Regions from separate parts of the Knoellia pratensis genome, predicted to be linked through region 2. Evidence: predicted binding sites of a transcription regulator. Region 2 holds the regulator's gene; each other region holds the start of a gene.

Region 1 (6,067 bases), on a different contig from region 2:
GGTGGGTGAGGACGCGCGTCTTGCCCGAGCCGGCGCCGGCGATGATCAGGAGCGGCCCACCGGCGTGGATGACGGCTTCGCGCTGCTCCTCGTTGAGGCCTTCGAGGAGCTCCTCGGGGTCCTGGGCGGACGTCGATCCCCAGGCCGGCTCCGGTGGGGCCTGGCTGTCGGACATCGCCCACGAGGGCACGCCGGCAGCGTTGACGAGCGCCGCGTGCGCGCTCTCGTGCGTGTCGTGGTCCGTCGTGGGTGCGTTGTCGGAGTCCGTGGCGGAATCGGGCTCGCCAAGGCCCGTCCCGTTGAAATCCATGCCATCAAAAAGGGTGCTCATCTCATCGACAACCCTACGTCCTGGCACCGTCACCTCAGGAGCACGCGTGGGCCGCTCCATCGTTCGCGCAGCCATCGGTCGTGGCTCGCGACGATGACGGTCACTGGTGTGTGAGCGAGGGCGGCCTCGACCTCCTCGACGAGGGCGAGGCTGAGGTGGTTGGTCGGCTCGTCGAGGAGCAGGAGCTCTGGCTGCTCACCGATGACGATGGCGAGGGCGAGTCGTCGTTGCTGCCCTTCGCTGAGAAGTCCCACGGGACGGTCGACGTCGCGAGGGTGGATGAGACCGAGCTCGCCGAGGAGCAGTTCTGAGTCGGTCGCGCGATAGGTCGCCCGCACTGTCGCGCTCAGGTCGGCGAACTCCACGTCCTGGGTGAGGAGGCCGATGCGGCGGGCCGATACCTGGACGTCGCCGGCGCTCGGGCTGACTCGACCTGCGAGCACCTTGAGCAGGGTGGACTTGCCGGAGCCGTTGGATCCCTCGATGAGGACGTGCTCCCCCGCTGCGACGTCGAGCCGCGGCACGTGGACGCGCCCGTCGACGACGAGATCGCGCACGCGGACGGACCCGGCACTGGCTGCCGTGAAGTCCGCAGCGAACCTCAGGGGTGGGTGTGGCTTGCGCACCTGGTCGCGTTCGAGGACCTCGATGCGTTGCTGGGCGTCACGGCTGCGGCGGCTCGCGGACTTCTGCACGCGGGCGCCCTTGAACGCGTGGATGAACTTGTCGTTGTCCCGCGGACCCCGGTTGTGCGCGACATCGCTTGTCGTCGTGCGCGCAGCGATCCGCAAGTGGCCAAGCTCGCTCTGCTGGGCGGCATACGCCTCCGCCCAGCGTCGCTGGGAATCGCGACGGAATGTCAGGTATGCCGTGTAGTTGCCGGTGAATCGTCTCCCACCTTCGCCGTCGGTCCCGAAGTGGCTGGGGTCGAGGTCGACGACGGCGGTGCAGACCCTGTCGAGGAAGGTGCGGTCGTGGCTGGCGACGAGGACGGCTCCGGGGAGCTGGTTGAGCTCGGACTCGAGGTGGTCGAGGGCCTGGTCGTCGAGGTGGTTGGTGGGTTCGTCGAGGACGAGGCACTCGGGGCGCCGGGTGAGGAGGGCGGCGAGTGCGAGGCGGCTGCGTTGGCCTCCGCTGAGTTCGGCGATCGTGCGGGTGCGGTCGATGGCGTCGAGGCCAAGGCGATGCGCAGAGAGCTCGGCGCGGCGGTCGGCATCCCACGCGTCGTGGAGGGTCGCCCAGGTGAGGAGTTTGTCATAGGCCTGTGCCACAGCGGGATTGGTGAGTTCGTCACTGATGGCCTCAAGGCGCGCGACAGCATGGTGGAGTGGCGCGAGGGCCTGCGTGAGGACGTCGTCGACGGTGTCGTGCGGGTCGAGCCCGCTGTTTTGGGCGAGGTAGCCGAGGTCATCGGGTGTCGTGATCGTGCCGTGGTTGGGCTGCTCGATCCCAGCGACGAGACGGATGAGCGTCGACTTGCCAGAACCGTTTTCGCCGATGAGGCCCACGCGTTGGCCCGGTGCGACGGTGAGGTCGATGGCGTCGAGGACGGTGCGGCCGGCGTAGCCGTGCGACACGTCGCGGATGGTGAGTGGGTGGGTCATGGAACTCCAGCGGGGAGGTTCGAGTGCTCGCGCGGGCGGGTGGCCTCGGGCGCGTGCTGGTCGCTGGATCAGTTCTTCATGATGGGCACGAGGCTAGCGGTTGATGAAGGCCCGCCGCACGCGCGTTTTCCAGGTCGCCCTTTTCCCCGGGCCGTCCGGGAGGGCAGCGTTGCGTTGGCTTCCGATGAACATCACCCCGGGCAGGCAGAGGACCCCGATGAGGACCAGGGACCACTTGGGCGTCGAGAACACCGCGCCCCCATCCCCCATCACCATCGTGGCTCCGGCCCAGATCACGGCCAGCACGAGAGCTGAGATGCCGGCAAGCAGCACCCCGAGCGGAACTCCCCCGGGACTGCCGACACGTTGCCCGCGGCGGCGCGCGAGCCAGATCTCGACGGTCCACGGCAGTACAGCCAACGCCACGACCCAGATCAGCCACATGGAGACGTAGAACGAGTCGATCTCGACCTGGTCGGACCAGGATCCCTGCGCCGTGAGGCCCCTGAGCAGCGCCAGGATGCTGGTCACCCCCGCCACGGCTGCCAGGATCCGCAGAACCCGCCGGCTCGAACTTGGCGCCATCCAGGTGACTGCGTAGTCGGTGGGCTGGCCGAACGCCTCCACCGGGTCCTGCTGCGTGTCGAGGACATGCTGCTGCACCTCGGCCACGACCTCCTCAACCTGCTCCTCCTTCATCCCGTTGAGGCGCAGTTGTTCCGCGAGGACCTTCGAGTACTCCCACAGGTCGGTCGGCACGAGTCAGCCCTCCAGCGCTTCGGCCATGGTGTTTGAGAAGGTGAGCCAACCTGCGCGGCCGGAGTCGAGCTCGGCGCGACCGGCGGGGGTCAGCCAGAAGTACTTGCGGGGTGGCCCGGACTGCCCGGTGACCCATTCGCTCTTGACGAGGCCGTCCTCCTCGAGCCGGCCCAGCAGTGGGTAGATCGTGCCGCCCTTGATGCCCTCGAATCCCAGGTCAGCCAAGGAGGCCATGAGGGTGTAGCCGTACGCGGACGTCTCGCGCGACAGGGCTGCGAGCACGGCGAGATCGAGGACACCCTTGAGCCACTGGCTCTGTCGATCCTCGCGTACCTTTGCCTTCCCCATGGCTAGATAGTTCTGCAACCTAGGTAGGAATGTCAACTAGTTAGTGCGGGTGTCTGTCAGTGACTGTTGTTAGCGTGGTTGACGAGCGTTGACGTGTCCCCTGCTTTTTTGGTGAATAGTGCTGTGCCACTTGCGAATTCAGCCCAGAGCGTAGCCCGAAAACCTTGACTCTAGAACTCACGTTCGAGTATTGTTGGGTCATGGAAACCACCGCTGCGACCGCCGCCCTTGAGGGCCGGTATGCCGCGTTGCGTGCGTGCGCTGACCAGTTGAGTTCCGATGAGCTCCTGGACGTCATCGAGCTCGCGCAGCGGGAGAAGGACGCGGCGTCGGCCCGTCAGGCGGTGGCGTTGGCGCACCTGTCCGCGCGTGATGCGCACCGGCAGGAGGACGGCATGCCTGCTGAGGTGCACCACGGGTTGGGCTACCAACGCCTGGACGGGCCCGAGCTGGCGGCACCCAGGTTGGGGTGTTCAGTGTTCGTGGCGACGAACCGGATCCTGGATGCGATCCGGCAGATGACCCGCACCCCGGCCGTGGTCGATGCCATGGCCAGTGGTGACCTGGATGAGCATCGTGCGCGGGTTGTGACGGAGGAGACGGAGTTCTTGTCGGCGCAGTCCGCCGCGGAGGTGGTGGACCGGGTCAAGGACGTGTGGGGGCAGCTGACCGTGGGTCCGTTGCGGCAACTCCTGGCCCGCACCGCGGCGCAGGTGGACCCGGATGCGGTCACCGCCCATGTGGAGGACGAGCGCGCCCGGCGCGGGTTGACCCGCCGCACGGGGACGAACGGTACGGATCACTGGCGCGGCGACTTCCGTGTCGAGGACGCGCGGGGTGCGTGGGCTGCTGTCACCGAACGCGCCCGCCAGCTGGTGCGGGAGAACAAGGCCGACAGCCTCGAACTCGCCCGGGCTGACGCGATGATGGAACTCATCCTCGAACACAGTGATGTCAAAGTCATCGTCCACACCACCCGCGCCGCCCCCGACAGCGACACCAAGGACGACACCACTGCTGACGCCTCTTCCCATGGCCGTGGTGCCAAAGCTGCCGACTCTGACACCGCTCCCACTCACTCCACCTCGACCGGGCCTTGGGCTGCAGAGGACCTCGTCGAGGTCGGCGGGCTCGGACAAGGTGGCACGACCTTCGTGCGCCGTGAATGGCTCGACCAGGTTGGCACCTCCGACCCCGACCGGGAACTCACCTGCGACCACGGCACCGGCGCCCTGGTGCACGGTGACGTGCCCGCAGCGTTGGCACGCGGCCAGGCACAGGCCCGACGTGCTCACCGCGCACGGGAACGCGTCAAAGAGCACGCCGCGAAGGACACCACGCGACGAAGCGGGTCACGCGGCCCGGATTCGCCGACCGCAGCTTCACGATCCGTCAAGGAGATCGCTGACGAGGCCGTCGATGAGCCCGTCGACTTCAGCGAGTCCTACCGGGTGCCCGACCCCATGGCGCGCCTCATCCGGTTGCGCGATGGATCCTGTCGCTTCCCCGGGTGCACTGTGCCCGCGCACCAGTGCGACCTGGACCACGTCCGCCCCTGGCCGACCGGACCCACAAGCCCGATCAACCTCATGTGCCTGTGCCGGCGCCACCACCGCATCAAGCAACGCGACGGCTGGACCGTGAAGCTCCACCCCGACGGCACAGTCACCTGGACCGACCCCACCGGGCTGCAACGCACCACCTGGCCCGTGGACCACCTCCACCTCATCACCGCCGGACACACCCACCGCGACCCTTCGACGGCTGGCCGCATCGCAGGCGACCCCACCGACATCCCCACCACCTTCGAAGAGGAGCTCATCGAACTCCTCGGCGGACCCGACAACGCCCAACCCCGCGCCTCCCCGAAGTCCTTCGACCTCAACGGCAACACCTTCGGCGGACCACCACCCCGCATCGACCTCGACTTCAACCCCAGCTGGAACCGCTACCGCGTCGACTTCCCACCGACGCCGCCCCGCCCGCCAGAGGTCATCCCGTTCTGAGTGGACCGGACCGCACCGCGAAGGTGAGCGGACGGCATACGGTGTCGTGCATGGCCTCTCGCAAGGGTGAGTTCGGCGAACCGGTGATCCTCGACGTCGCCGGCCGCGACGTGAAGCTGTCGAGCCCTGAGCGCGTCTACTTCTCCGCGCGCGGTGAGACCAAGCTCGACCTGGCGAACTACTACGTCTCCGTCGGCGATGGCATCCTCAACGCCCTGCGCGAGCGGCCGACGATGCTGCACCGCTTCCCCGACGGCGTCGACGGCAAGAAGGTCCACCAGAAGCGCGTCCCCCGCGGCGCCCCACCCTGGCTCGAGACCGTCCGGCTGCACTTCCCGCGATACGGGCTGCACGCCGACGAGCTCTGCCCCACCGACGTCGCCCACATCATCTGGGCCGTGCAGATGAGCACCGTCGAGTTTCACCCGTGGAACAGCCGCCGCGCCGATACCGAACAGCCCGACGAGTGGCGCATCGACCTTGATCCGATGCCCGACGCGCCGTTCGAGCGGGTGAGGCGCGTCGCACACGTCGCCCACGAAGTGCTCGACGAGCTCGGAGCCACCGGCTTCCCCAAGACGAGCGGCGGGCACGGGCTCCACGTCTACGTCCGCATCAAGCCCGACCACGGCTTCCAGGATGTGCGCCGCGCCGCCCTCGCCTTCGCCCGCGAGGTCGAACGCCGCGCCCCCGAAGACGTCACGACGACCTGGTGGCGCAAGGATCGCGACCCCGAAGCGGTGTTCGTCGACTACAACCAGAATGCTCGCGATCACACGATCGCGAGCGCCTATTCGGTGCGCGGCAACACGATCGGCACGGTCTCGACCCCGATCACGTGGGACGAGGTCGACGACGTCGAACCCCAGGACTGCACCATCGCCACCGTCCCGGAGCGCTATGCGCAGCTGGGCGACCTCCACGCCGACATCGACCAGCACGTCTTCGACATCGCCCCGCTCCTCGAGTGGGCCGACCGCGATGAACGCGAGGGCGCCGACACACCGCCAGAGCCCGAG
Region 2 (6,067 bases):
CCCAGATGGCCTCTGCTGCAACGGAATTCGACGTGGTCAAGACGCCGCATCACGGAAGCGCGAACCTGGACCCTGCGTTGATGGCCGCGGTGCGGGCACCCGTCGCGGTGATCAGCGTGGGCAAGGACAACGACTACGGGCATCCGACGGCCGCGCACCTGGCGATGCTCAGGAGCAACGGGTATGCCGCCTATCGCACCGACCAGCGTGGGCACGTCGCCGTCGTCGAGCGTGACGGTCGACTGGAGGTTGTCACGGCGAAGTGAATGGCGCGGTCGATCAGTGGGCCAAGGCCTTCTTGCGGGTCTTGGCGCTCGACGCCTTGGCGCTCTCGACGAGGGCGTCGAGGGTGGCCTTGACCGCCGGCACGCGCTGGAGGTCCGGCGTGGTCACGGCCACGATGTGACGGCGCGAGGCCGGCGTCATCGGGAGCGCGGCGACGTCCTCGTGGTGGACGGTCTTGAGGATGAGGTCGGGGATGACCGCGACACCCAGGCCCTCGGCGATGAGACCCATGACCGCGACGTAGTCCTCGGTCTCGTAGGCAATGTTGGGGACGTAGCCGGCCGTGCTCGCGAGCTGGAGGAGGTGGCCGCGACAGCGCGGACAGCCAGCGATCCAGGTCTCGTCCTTGAGGGCGGCCATGTCGACGTTCTTGGCGTGGGCGAGCTCGTGGGTGCGGGGGACTGCGAGCAGCACCTCGTCGTCGAGGAGGGGAGTGGTGACGAAGGCGTCGAGGTCCTCTTCGCCGCGACCGAGGTCGGTGCCCTCGTAGACGAAGGCCACTGCAAGGTCGCACTCGCCGGCGCGCAGGGCCGCAAGGGACTCGCGTGGTTCGGCTTCGCTGAACGTGATCGTGACACCGGGGTGGTCGGCCTTGACCTTGGCCAGCGCCTTGGGGACGAGGGTCGCGGACGCGCTGGGGAAGGCCATGAGCCGGACGCGGCCGGAGCGCAGTCCGGCGATGGCCGCGACTTCTTCCTCGGCGGCGTCAAGAGCAGAGAGGACAGGGCCCGCGTGGCGGGCGAGCACGGCGCCGGCCTCGGTGAGCCGCACGCTGCGACCGATGCGCTCGACGAGCGTCGTGCCCGTGCGTGTCTCGAGGCGGCGAACCATCTGCGAGATGGCGGGCTGGGAGTAGCCGAGCGAGAGCGCCGCCGCGGTGAAGCTGCCTTCATCGGCGATGGCGCGCATGACCCGGAGTCCGGCTGCATCAATCATGGATGCATTCTATAACGCTCAGTTATCAAAGTTCCAGTCCTCTGCACAGGGTGTGATGCAGGGTCCTGTGGTGGTGCGGCGTATCTGTGGGGAGAGCGCCGCCTCCTTCCGTACATGAAGACCACGATCCGCCGGCGGACAGCCCGCCGCAGCCACCACCCGGACGTCAGCTGTGACGCCCTCGGGCGCTGGCACTGGAAGTGCCAGTGTGGCGCCGGGGCCCACGCGGGAGGGTCGGCCACGGACTGGCGCTGGATGGTCACGGGGGCCCTCGTCCACCAGAACGCCTGCCCCGGCGAGTGACCGCCCCGGCCTCTCCCTTGCGTCTGCGTGAAGGGTCGCTGGAGCCGCCACATCCGCAGACGCAACGTGGGAAGTGGCGGAAAGTTTGCGGATGATGTCGTGGGAGCCACTAGGCCGACGGGTTGCCCTCGGTGTGAGGTGGTGACATGACCTCCGAGACTGCTCCGTTGCCCGCCATCGCCGACAACGCCGCCCTGGTGTTGATCGACATCCAGAACGGATTCGACGACGCGGCGTGGGGGCGCCCCGGTCCAGATGCCGCGGCGGCGCAGGAGCGGATGCGCGAACTCGCGCACAAGTGGGGCGAGTCGGGTCGACCCCTGGTCGTCGTACGCCACGACAGCACGAGCTCCGCCTCACCGCTGCGCCCGGGGCAGCCCGGCAACGACGTGGTCGCGTGGGTGGCAGAGCTCAAGGCCGACGTCCTCGTGACCAAGAGCGTCAACTCGGCCTTCATCGGTGAGCCGGACCTCGACGGCTGGCTGCGTGGACGCGGCATCAGCCAGATCGTCGTCATCGGGATCCAGACGAACATGTGCGTGGAGACGACGTCGCGAATGGGCGGGAACCTCGGCTACGACGTCATCGTGCCGATCGACGCGACGAGCACCTTCGACCTGGCGGGGCCGGACGGCGCAGTGATGTCGGCCGAGGACCTGGCCCGGGCCACGGCGACGAACCTGCACGGTGGAGGTTTCGCAACCGTCACTTCTGCGAGGGCGATCCTGGCGTCCGCCTGATGAGCGTGTCACTCGGCGTCGCGCCGCCCTGACCCCTCGGGGGCGGTCTCGTGCCGACTTACGATGGTGCGGTGAGTTCTGCGGTCAGGTCCAACATGAGCACCAACGTCAGCGTCGCCGACGTGGCTGCCCTGTTGCGCGACTGCGATCCAGCGCTCGTCCTCACCGGTGCCGGCATCTCCACCGAGAGTGGCATCCCGGACTACCGCGGCCCGGACGGCAATCGTCGGGTCACGCCAATGTCGCACCAGGAGTTCATTGCGACGAGTGCTGCGAGACAGCGCTATTGGGCTCGCAGCTTCATCGGCTGGCAGCGCTTCAGTGCGGCCGAACCCAACGCCGGACACCGCGCCGTCACCGGGCTCCAGCGCGCCGGGGCATTCGGCACGGTCATCACCCAGAACGTCGACGGACTCCATCAGGACGCCGGCACGCGTGACGTCATCGAGCTCCACGGGAGCCTCGCCGAGGTCGAATGCCTCACCTGCGGGGAGCGCGTGGACCGCGACCTCGTCCAGGCGTTCATGGACGACGCCAACCCCGGATTCGCCTCTCTCGCAATGGGACTCGTCGGCGACGGTTCTCAGGTGAGCAGTCAGATCCGGCCCGACGGCGACATCGTCCTGGCCGACTCGGCCGTCCAGACCTTTGTCGCTCCACGCTGTCTCGTATGCCGTGCCGACACCGTCAAACCCGACGTCGTCTTCTTCGGTGGTTCCGTTCCCAAGGCGCGGGTCGAGCAGTGTTTCGCCCTCACCGACGCGGCGCCCGCGCTCGTCGTGCTGGGGTCGTCGCTCAAGGTGATGAGCGGCTACCGGTTCGTACGACGGGCGGCCGCACACGGCATACCCGTCGTGGTCGTCACGAAGGGCCCCACACGCGGCGACGCCGAGACAACGCATCGGATCGATGCGTCGCTCGGCGTCACGTTGTCCGCGTTGGCGGACGAACTCGCTGTGAGTGTGGACTAGATCCGGCGGAGGACCGCGGTGACCTTGCCCAGGATGGTGGCGTGGTCGCCGTCGATCGGGTCGAAGGCGGGGTTGTGCGGCATGAGCCAGACCTTGCCGTCCTTGCGCTTGAACGTCTTGACTGTCGCCTCGTTGTCGAGCATCGCGGCCACGATGTCGCCGTTGTCGGCGTTGGGCTGCTGACGCACGACGACCCAGTCACCGTCGCAGATGGCGGCGTCGATCATCGAGTCACCCACGACCTTGAGCAGGAAGAGCGAGCCCTCGCCGACGATCTGCTTGGGCAGCGGGAAGACCTCGTCCACCATCTCCTCAGCCATGATCGGCACACCGGCGGCGATCCGTCCGAGGACGGGCACGTAGCTCGCCTCGGGACGCGCGTCACCCGAACCGGTCGGATCCATCTCGGCGTCGATGTCGTCGGGCGAGGCGCCACCGCGATAGCCGCGGATGTCGCTCGGCGTGTCGGGCGAGATGACCTCGAGCGCGCGCGGCCGGTTGGGGTCGCGGCGCAGGTAGCCCTTCTTCTCGAGCGCATTGAGCTGGTGCGACACCGAGCTGGGGGAGGTGAGGCCAACTGCCTGGCCGATCTCGCGCATGCTCGGCGGGTAGCCGCGCCGATCCACGGAGTTGCGGATGACGTCGAGAACCTTGCGCTGACGCACCGTGAGCGTGCCGTCACCGGGGTCGCGGTCGGGCAGCTGCTGCACAACACTGTCGTCGGCGTCGTGGCGGCGCTTGTCGCTCATGGGTTCGTCTCCTCGCGGGGCGTTGTCAGTGGTGCCTGATTGGCTTCCTGACATGAGCACAGACTACGGAGTTCGAGTACATGTTTCAAACATCTGTTCGACGCGTGTCTTGAAGTCCTCGAACATCCGTGCTAGAAATCGTACAAGCGTTCGTTCGAACACCGTTTCGATCGTGACATCGACCCAGGAGGACACCATGAGTGCAGTTGCAGTTCTGGACAGCGCTGCATTGCTGGACGGCACCACCAATGGGTATGCCGCACCCCGGCCCGTTCCGCGTCGTGCCCCGCAGCCGCGGCTCGTGTCCGTTCCCACGGGCGAGTCGGTGCGCGAGGTGGCGCAGCCCGCGCTGCGTCTGACCCGGGCCGGACGACTCGTTCTCACCAGTGCCGTCGTGCTCGTCGCTCTCCTTGTGGCGTTCGTCGCTCTCACCGGTGGGGCTGCCGCGTCGGCGCCCGCCGAGACGGTGACCGTCCAGCAGGGACAGACCCTCTCCGAGATTGCCGCCGAGAACTTGACCGGCGTGTCCATCGCGACTGGTGTGTCGATGCTCCAGGACGCCAACGACCTTGCCAGCGCGCAGGTCCAGGTCGGCCAGGCCATCGTCATCCCGCAGGGCTGATCGCACAGACACACACCACGAACTCCGAGCCGCTTCGACCCCGGCTCGGTCCTGAGTCCTTGGATGAGCTTCGACCCCTCTCCGACTCAGCAGGGAGAGCGCCCCGCCACTGTTGGTGCGGGGCGCTCTTTGCTGCGCAATAAGTCGGGGCAGTTTGCGCTTGGACCTCTCATGACGAACGAGAAGATTCAGAAGGTCAAGCAACTGCGGATCGTTGTCGAGGCGCAGGACTATGACGAGGCGGTCCGGTTCTATCGCGACGTGCTGGGCATGGACGAGATTGCGGCGTTCTCCGAGGGCGGCGACGACCGTGTCGCGATCCTCGAGGCCGGGCGGGCGACGTTCGAGATTGCGAGCCCCGCGCACAAGGTCGCGATTGACGCGGTCGAGGCCGGCGGAACCCCGAGCCCGAAGATCCGGATCGCCTTCGAGGTTGACGACGCGGAGTCGGCGACGCGTGAGGCCGAGGACGTCGGTGCGACCGTCGTGGCTGAGCCGGTCCTCACGCCGTGGATGTCGCTCAACTCGCGGCTCGAGGCGCCAGCCGGCCTGACGATCACCTTCTTCCAGGAGACCGTGGACTCGCACGAGCGTGCCGAGCGTGAAGGGTTCGGCACCAACGAGGTCTGACTCGTCAGCGGATCCAGACGGTGAGCGGGCCGATGGTGTCGAAGCGAGCGGCACGCGCCGCCGCGACACCATCGCCCGACTCCCACCCGACAAGGTGGTGACCCGGTGCCACGAGTGCCGCTGCAGCGGCGGCTCCGACCCACGCGCGCGCATCGTCCCCGTCTGCCGCGAAGACGTTGGTGATGCCTGCGACCTGGCCCGTCACGTTGACGATGCACCCGGCGGTCACGTGCTCACCCTCTGTTGCGGCCAGGACCTTCACCCCCTCTTCTGCGAGCAGCGAGGGACCGAGAATGACTGCGTCCTGCGGGGCTGACGCCCAGGCCCGACTCCACCCCTCCATCTGCGCTGCCGATCGAACTTCGCGCCAGGTCCCACCGTCGCCGCCAGTGCGTGCGGCGGCATCGTCGGCGTCGAGCCAGAGCCATTCACCCGCGATGAGCGGGGCGAAGTCGGCCCTGGTCAGGTCCAGGCTCGCCCAACTGTCCTTGATCGAGGCTCCGGCAGCGGCGTCGATGCGCTGCAGGATGTCGAGCTCGCTGGTCGACTCCGTGAGGGTGACGGCGTCCGGGTAGAGCGGAGGAGTGCGTACCGGGCTCGACCACACCGCAGAGCCGAACGTTCCCGAGATCCCGTGCGAGCGGCATACGCCATCGCACCAGAGCGCATTGTTGCGGGCGGCGAGCTCGATGCGGTCGGTCACCACCCGATCATGGTCACGGGACAACGGCGTGTCGCGTGATTTTCGGGGGAATGGGTGAGAAATGCACGGGAGGGGTGGGGGGAAAGGCGTTGGCGGTCAGGGCTTCTCGCCTGTTAGGCATGGCGCAT
Region 3 (6,067 bases), on a different contig from region 2:
CACGATCTTGTGTTGACCCGCGGCGAGGTCACGATGGAACTGCTCGTGGGAGCGCATCCCCTTCTCGTGCTCCTCGGCTGGGAGCTGCGCCCACTCCGCCTCAGGTGCGGGCAGCAGGACGAGGAAGCGACTCATCGGGTTCTCCAAGTGGTCGTGGTGAGTGAGGGCGCGAGTGCGACCTCACTCACCTGACGAGCGAACCACAGCCGAATCGACAACACGACTCGAAACGCGTCAGAAGGGGATGGGTTGGGGCGGGCGGGGTGGTCGCGGTGGGAAGTCGACGTGGTAGCGGTTCCAGCTGGGGTTGAAGTCGAGGTCGATGCGTGGTGGTGGGCCGCCGAAGGTGTTGCCGTTCATGTCGAACGCGAACGGGTACGCGCGGGGTTGGGCGTTGTCGGGTCCGCCGAGGAGTTCGATGAGCTCCTCCTCGAAGGTGGTGGGGATGTCGCCGCCGTCGGCTCGCGCCGAGGACGTGGTGGACGCGGACGGGTCGCGGTGGGTGTGTCCGGCGGTGACGAGGTGGAGGTGGTCCACGGGCCACGTGGTGCGTTGCAGCCTGGTGGGGTCGGTCCAGGTGACTGTGCCGTCGGGGTGGAGTGTCACGGTCCAGCCGTCGCGTTGCTTGATGCGGTGGTGGCGTCGGCACAGGCACATGAGGTTGATCGGGCTTGTGGGTCCGGTCGGCCAGGGGCGGACGTGGTCGAGGTCGCACTGGTGTGCGGGCACAGTGCACCCCGGGAAGCGACAGGATCCATCGCGTAGTCGGGTGAGTCGGGCCATGCCGTCGGGCACCCGGTAGGACTGGCTGAAGTCTTCGAGGTTCTGGTCGGAGCGTTCGGCTTTGCGGTGGGCACGTCGGGCGCGAGCCTGTCCGCGAGCCAACGCTGCGGGTACGTCACCGTGCACGAGTGCGCCGGTGTCGCGGTCGCAGGTCAGTTCCCGGTCGGGGTCGGAGGTGCCGGCATTGTCGAGCCATTCACGGCGCACGAAGGTCGTGCCACCTTGTCCGAGGCCACCCACCTCAACCAGGTCCTCCGCTGCACCGCTCGCCGCGGCGGTGTTGGTGTCGGCGGTGGTGGCGGTGGTGTCACCGTCGTCGGCGGCGCGGGTGGTGTGGACGATGACCTTGACATCACTGTGTTCGAGGATGAGTTCCATCATCGCGTCCGCCCGGGCGAGTTCGAGGCTGTGGGCCTTGTTCTCCCGCACCAGCTGGCGGGCGCGTTCGGTGACAGCAGCCCACGCACCACGCGCGTCCTCGACACGGAAGTCACCGCGCCAGTGATCAGTACCGTTGACGCCGGTGCGACGCGTCAACCCGCGCCGGGCGCGCTCGTCCTCCACATGCGCGGTCACCGCATCCGGGTCCACCAGCGCCGCGGTCCGGGCCAGGAATTGACGCAACGGGCCCACGGTCAGCTGCCCCCACACGTCCTTGACCCGGTCCACCACCTCCGCCGCGGACTCCGCCGACAAGAACTCCGTCTCCTCCGTCACAACCCGGGCACGGTACTCATCCAGGTCACCACAGGCCATGGCATCGACCACGGCCGGGGTGCGGGTCATCTGCCGGATCGCATCCAGGATCCGGTTCGTCGCCACGAACACCGAACACCCCAACCTGGGTGCCGCCAGCTCCGGCCCGTCCAGGCGTTGGTAGCCCAACCCGTGATGCACCTCCGCAGGCATGCCGTCCTCCTGCCGGTGCGCATCGCGCGCGGACAGGTGCGCCAACGCCACCGCCTGCCGGGCCGACGCCGCGTCCTTCTCCCGCTGCGCGAGCTCGATGACGTCCAGGAGCTCATCGGAACTCAACTGGTCAGCGCACGCACGCAACGCGGCATACCGGCCCTCAAGGGCGGCGGTCGCAGCGGTGGTCTCCATGACCCAACAATACTCGAACGTGAGTTCTAGAGTCAAGGTTTTCGGGCTACGCTCTGGGCTGAATTCGCAAGTGGCACAACGATATTCACCATACAGGCACGACAAGCCGCACCCTCGTCAACCAGGCTGACAACAGCCACTGACAGCGTCGGGAACCCTAGTTCCTCAAGGCGTCCGGAAGTGGCGCGGAGTGGACGACGGTGAGATCGGAAACGGCACGAGTGAGGACGACGTACAGACGCCGCAGGCCCGTGCGCTCGTCCGGCTCGGCGGCCGCGATCTCGCCCGGCTCCAACACGAGGACGTGGTCGAACTCGAGGCCCTTGGCCACCGTCGCGGGAACGACGTCAACCTGGTGGTCAACGTCCCCATGAGTGGCACCGAGCGTGCCGTGCTCGATCCCGGCAGCATCGAGCGCTCGGGACACCTCGGCGACCCGCCCGTCAGGAACGATGACGCCGCTACTGCCTTCGAGGACACGCAGCCGATCCACCTGCGAGACAGTCTCACTCACCAGATCGGCGGGTCCCACGGTAACCAGATCGAGCCGACCAGGGTTGTCTCGCACCGATTCCGGAGCCGCGAGACCGGGCGCCGCCTGGGGCAGCAGCCGCGCCGCGAACTCGATGACGCTCGCCGGCACGCGGAACCCGCGGCGCAGCTCTGACACCACGCCGTCGGGTTTGCCGAGGTGGTGGAGACTCTCGGCCCACGACGCCGTCGACCACGGCGTCGTCCCCTGCGCAATGTCACCAAGCACCGTCGCGGCCCCCGTCGAGCAGCGTCGACCGACCGCTCGCAGCTGCATCGGTGAGAGGTCCTGGGCCTCGTCCAACACGACGTGGCCCAGGCTCGGTGTCCGGTTGAGGAGGTCGCCCAACTCATCCAGCAGCACCGTGTCGGCGAGGGTCCACTTCGCCGATCCCGCTGCGCGAGAGGGCTTTTCCCAGAGCAACAGCTGCTGCTCCTCGTCGCTCAGCACGCCTTCGGCCGCGGTCGCGAGTGCATCACTGTCCGACAACAACCGGTGCAGCAGCGCACGGGCGTCGACCTTGGGCCAGAGCGACGCGGCATACGCCTTGACCGGAGCGCTGCGCGCGATGGCGTCCTGCACGCGGTCATCGGGGTACTCCCCCAACGCCTCCATCTTGACCAGCACGGCGTGAGCAAGCCGCTGCGGCAACAGCACCCGAGCGGCGTCGTAGCGGATATCGCGACCCGCGAGCCCATCGACCAGAGGAGCGATGTCGTATGCCGCGACCCGCCACCTGCGCGCCCCGCGCGGCACAACCATCGCCTCACCGGGCGGCACGAGGTGCGACCACACGGCGCGGTGCAACACCGCGGCCATCCGCGCGTCACCCTTGAGCTGTGCGACGGCTGTCGCCTCCGTCGCGCGGATCGGCACCGATGCGGTGAGTGCCTCGATGCTCGTGTGCCGGACCTCGACCTCACCAAGTGTGGGCAACACTGCACCGATGTGTTCGAGAAAGGCGTCGTTCGGGCCGATGACGAGGACTCCGCTGCGACCGAGCCGAGCGCGATAGGCATAGAGCAACCACGCCGCGCGGTGCAGACCGACCGCCGTCTTACCCGTCCCCGGTGCGCCCTGGATGCAGACCGTCGTCGTCGCGTCGACACGCACCAACGCGTCCTGCTCGGGCTGGATCGTCGCGACGATGTCACGCATGGGGCCGACGCGCGGGCGCTCGATCTCGGTCGCCAGGATCCGCGAGCGCGCTTCCGGCTCACCGACGTCGAGCAGGTGCTCGTCCTCCATGGCGGTGATCGAGCCGTGGTCGTAGCCGAAGCGTCGCCGCAGCCGCACGCCCATCGGCTCGGTGTGCGACGCGCGATAGAACGTCGTCGACACCGGCGCTCTCCAGTCGATCACCAAGGGGTCGCCCGCGTCGTCGGTGACGTGGCGACGGCCGATGTACCAGCGCTCGTCGGTGTCGAGGTCGACGCGGCCGAAGAAGAGCGCCGTCGTCGGGTCGTCCTCGAGCGATCGGGCCCGACGCCACAGGGTCTCGGCGAGCCGCTCCGACGAGACCGCGTCACCGCCCTGGATGTCGAGCGCCAGGGTGCGTTCGCGCATGCGGGCCAGTTCGGCTCGCGCGTTCGCGAGATGGTGCTGTTCTTCCGTGAGCTCCTCGTTCATGGGCATGACGAAGTGCCTCTCCTGAGCTCAGGGTGTGTTGGGGGGAAGAGACAGCCTAGGTGATCGGCTGGTCGAAGACGTGCCGTCGCACCCAGGCGTGCATGGCGATGGCTGCGGCAGCGCCGGCATTGATCGAGCGGGTCGAACCGAACTGCTCGATGTGCAGCGTCGCCTCGCACTCCGCACGCATCGCCTCGGACAACCCCGGCCCCTCCTGCCCGAAGACGAGCATCGCGTTCCTCGGGAGGTCGTAGGTCTCGAGCGGGCGGCTGCCGGGCAGGTTGTCGATCCCGATGAGGCGTATGCCGTTCGCACCAGCCCACGTGGCCAGGTCACCTGGCGCGGGGTGGTGGTGCTCGTGCTGGTAGCGGTCCGTGACCATCGCACCCCTGCGGTTCCACCGGCGCCGGCCGACGATGTGGAAGGCGGCGGCGCCCATCGCGTTGGCGGTGCGGACGACCGAGCCGATGTTGAAGTCGTGCTCCCAGTTCTCGATGGCGATGTGGAAGTCGTGGCGACGCGTGTCGAGGTCGGCGACGATCGCGTCGTGCCGCCAGTAGCGGTAGTCGTCGACGACGTTGCGCCGATCGCCGTCGCGCAGCAGGTCCGGGTCGAGCCGGTCGTCGTCGGGCCACGGCCCCTCCCAGGGGCCGACGCCAACAATCGCCTCGCGCTCGTCACTCACGGGGCCAACAATGTCAGGCATGAGCAACGAGACGTACGACGACATGTGGGTGGCGCCCGACGAGGACCCCCGCGAGAGCGACAGCCCGCCGATGGACGAACGCGACAACTACGCGGCATACCTGCGTCATCGTCGACAGACGCTCGAGCTGAAGTGCGACGGGCTGAACCCGGAGCAGATGGCTCAGCGTTCCGTCCCACCGTCGTCGATGTCCCTGCTCGGACTCGTGCGACACCTCGCGGAGGTCGAGCGCGGCTGGTGGCGCCGGACCCTGGCCGGCGAGGACGCCGAGCGGCTCTGGGGACCGCCGCGCTCCGACGCCGACTTCAACGATGTCGTGGGCGACCAGGAGTCGGTCGATGCCGCTTGGGCGGCGTGGCGTGAAGAGGTCGCGTATGCCGAAGCCTGGCTCGCCGCGCACGACGACATGGGTCAGGTCATCGACGCGGGCCACCACGGCGAACTCAATGTTCGCGACGTCGTCGTCCACCTCATCGAGGAGTATGCCCAGCACCTCGGGCACGCCGACCTGCTGCGCGAGTGCATCGACGGTCGCACCGGCCAGTGAGCCGTTCAGCGGACGTTCAGAGACACGGCATACCCTTGCGCCCGTGATGATGCCCTCGCTCGGCCCCGACTTCATGGACCCCCAGTGGCTCCTGGACCGCTTCGGCTCCCAGTTCTTCTGGGTCAGTGTCCTCATCGTGTTCATCGAGTGCGGACTGCTCTTCCCGATCCTCCCGGGCGACTCGCTGCTCTTCGCGATCGGCCTGTTCATCAACCGCGGCGACATCGGCATCAACATCGGTTTGGCGTGCGTGATCCTCAGCATCGCGGCCTTCCTGGGCAACGTCGCCGGCTACGAGATCGGCCGGGCCATCGGCACCCCGCTCTATGAGCGCGAGGGCCGCTTCATCAAGAAGAAGTACTTCGACCAGACGCACGCGTTCTTCGAGAAGTACGGCGCCAAGGCGCTCGTCATCGGCCGGTTCGTGCCGATCGTGCGCACCTTCATCACCGTCGTCGCCGGCGTCGGCAAAATGGATCGCCGCCACTTCTTCGTGTGGAGCGCCGTCGGAGCCGTCCTGTGGGCCACGACCATCACGCTGCTGGGCTACTTCCTCGGCGGCATCACGTTCATCCACGACAACCTCGAGGCTGCCGTCCTTCTCATCGTGTTCGCCTCGGTGCTGCCGATGCTCTTCGAGTACCTCCGGCACCGCAACAAGGCCCGCGAGAACGCCTGAGCCAGGTCGGCGCAGTTCAGTTCAGTGCAGTCAGTGCAGTTCAGCTCCAGCTGGGCGGCGGTGGGGGTGCGCCCGTTCCCTGACCGC

Evidence for each region. Region 2 encodes LexA, which represses DNA repair genes until DNA is damaged. Its sites were predicted from a motif close to TCGAACANNTGTTCGA; they were not measured.
Region 1: a site for LexA is predicted at 3,214-3,229, ahead of ACFQRE_RS06945 (HNH endonuclease signature motif containing protein). Genes of this name have one in related genera too.
Region 3: a site for LexA is predicted at 1,901-1,916, ahead of ACFQRE_RS04750 (HNH endonuclease signature motif containing protein). Genes of this name have one in related genera too.

What each region holds. Positions count from the first base shown of each region.
Region 1 covers NZ_JBHTDJ010000001.1:1,446,952-1,453,018, reverse strand. Annotated here, with positions in the region: gene pcrA (DNA helicase PcrA) at 1-331, opposite strand, end outside; gene ACFQRE_RS06960 (ABC-F family ATP-binding cassette domain-containing protein) at 361-1,935, opposite strand; gene ACFQRE_RS06955 (hypothetical protein) at 2,029-2,694, opposite strand; gene ACFQRE_RS06950 (PadR family transcriptional regulator) at 2,698-3,042, opposite strand; gene ACFQRE_RS06945 (HNH endonuclease signature motif containing protein) at 3,243-5,048, shown strand; gene ligD (non-homologous end-joining DNA ligase) at 5,099-6,067, shown strand, end outside.
Region 2 covers NZ_JBHTDJ010000004.1:10,580-16,646, forward strand. Annotated here, with positions in the region: gene ACFQRE_RS16155 (ComEC/Rec2 family competence protein) at 1-266, shown strand, start outside; gene ACFQRE_RS16160 (LysR family transcriptional regulator) at 280-1,221, opposite strand; gene ACFQRE_RS16165 (hypothetical protein) at 1,336-1,524, shown strand; gene ACFQRE_RS16170 (cysteine hydrolase family protein) at 1,671-2,264, shown strand; gene ACFQRE_RS16175 (Sir2 family NAD-dependent protein deacetylase) at 2,336-3,235, shown strand; gene lexA (transcriptional repressor LexA) at 3,232-3,984, opposite strand; gene ACFQRE_RS16185 (LysM peptidoglycan-binding domain-containing protein) at 4,181-4,606, shown strand; gene ACFQRE_RS16190 (VOC family protein) at 4,778-5,236, shown strand; gene ACFQRE_RS16195 (hypothetical protein) at 5,241-5,939, opposite strand; gene ACFQRE_RS16200 (GNAT family N-acetyltransferase) at 6,066-6,067, shown strand, end outside.
Region 3 covers NZ_JBHTDJ010000001.1:1,000,132-1,006,198, reverse strand. Annotated here, with positions in the region: gene ACFQRE_RS04755 (YciI family protein) at 1-135, opposite strand, end outside; gene ACFQRE_RS04750 (HNH endonuclease signature motif containing protein) at 235-1,887, opposite strand; gene ACFQRE_RS04745 (HelD family protein) at 2,045-4,048, opposite strand; gene ACFQRE_RS04740 (TrmH family RNA methyltransferase) at 4,104-4,754, opposite strand; gene ACFQRE_RS04735 (DinB family protein) at 4,753-5,301, shown strand; gene ACFQRE_RS04730 (DedA family protein) at 5,351-5,980, shown strand; gene ACFQRE_RS04725 (hypothetical protein) at 6,021-6,067, opposite strand, start outside.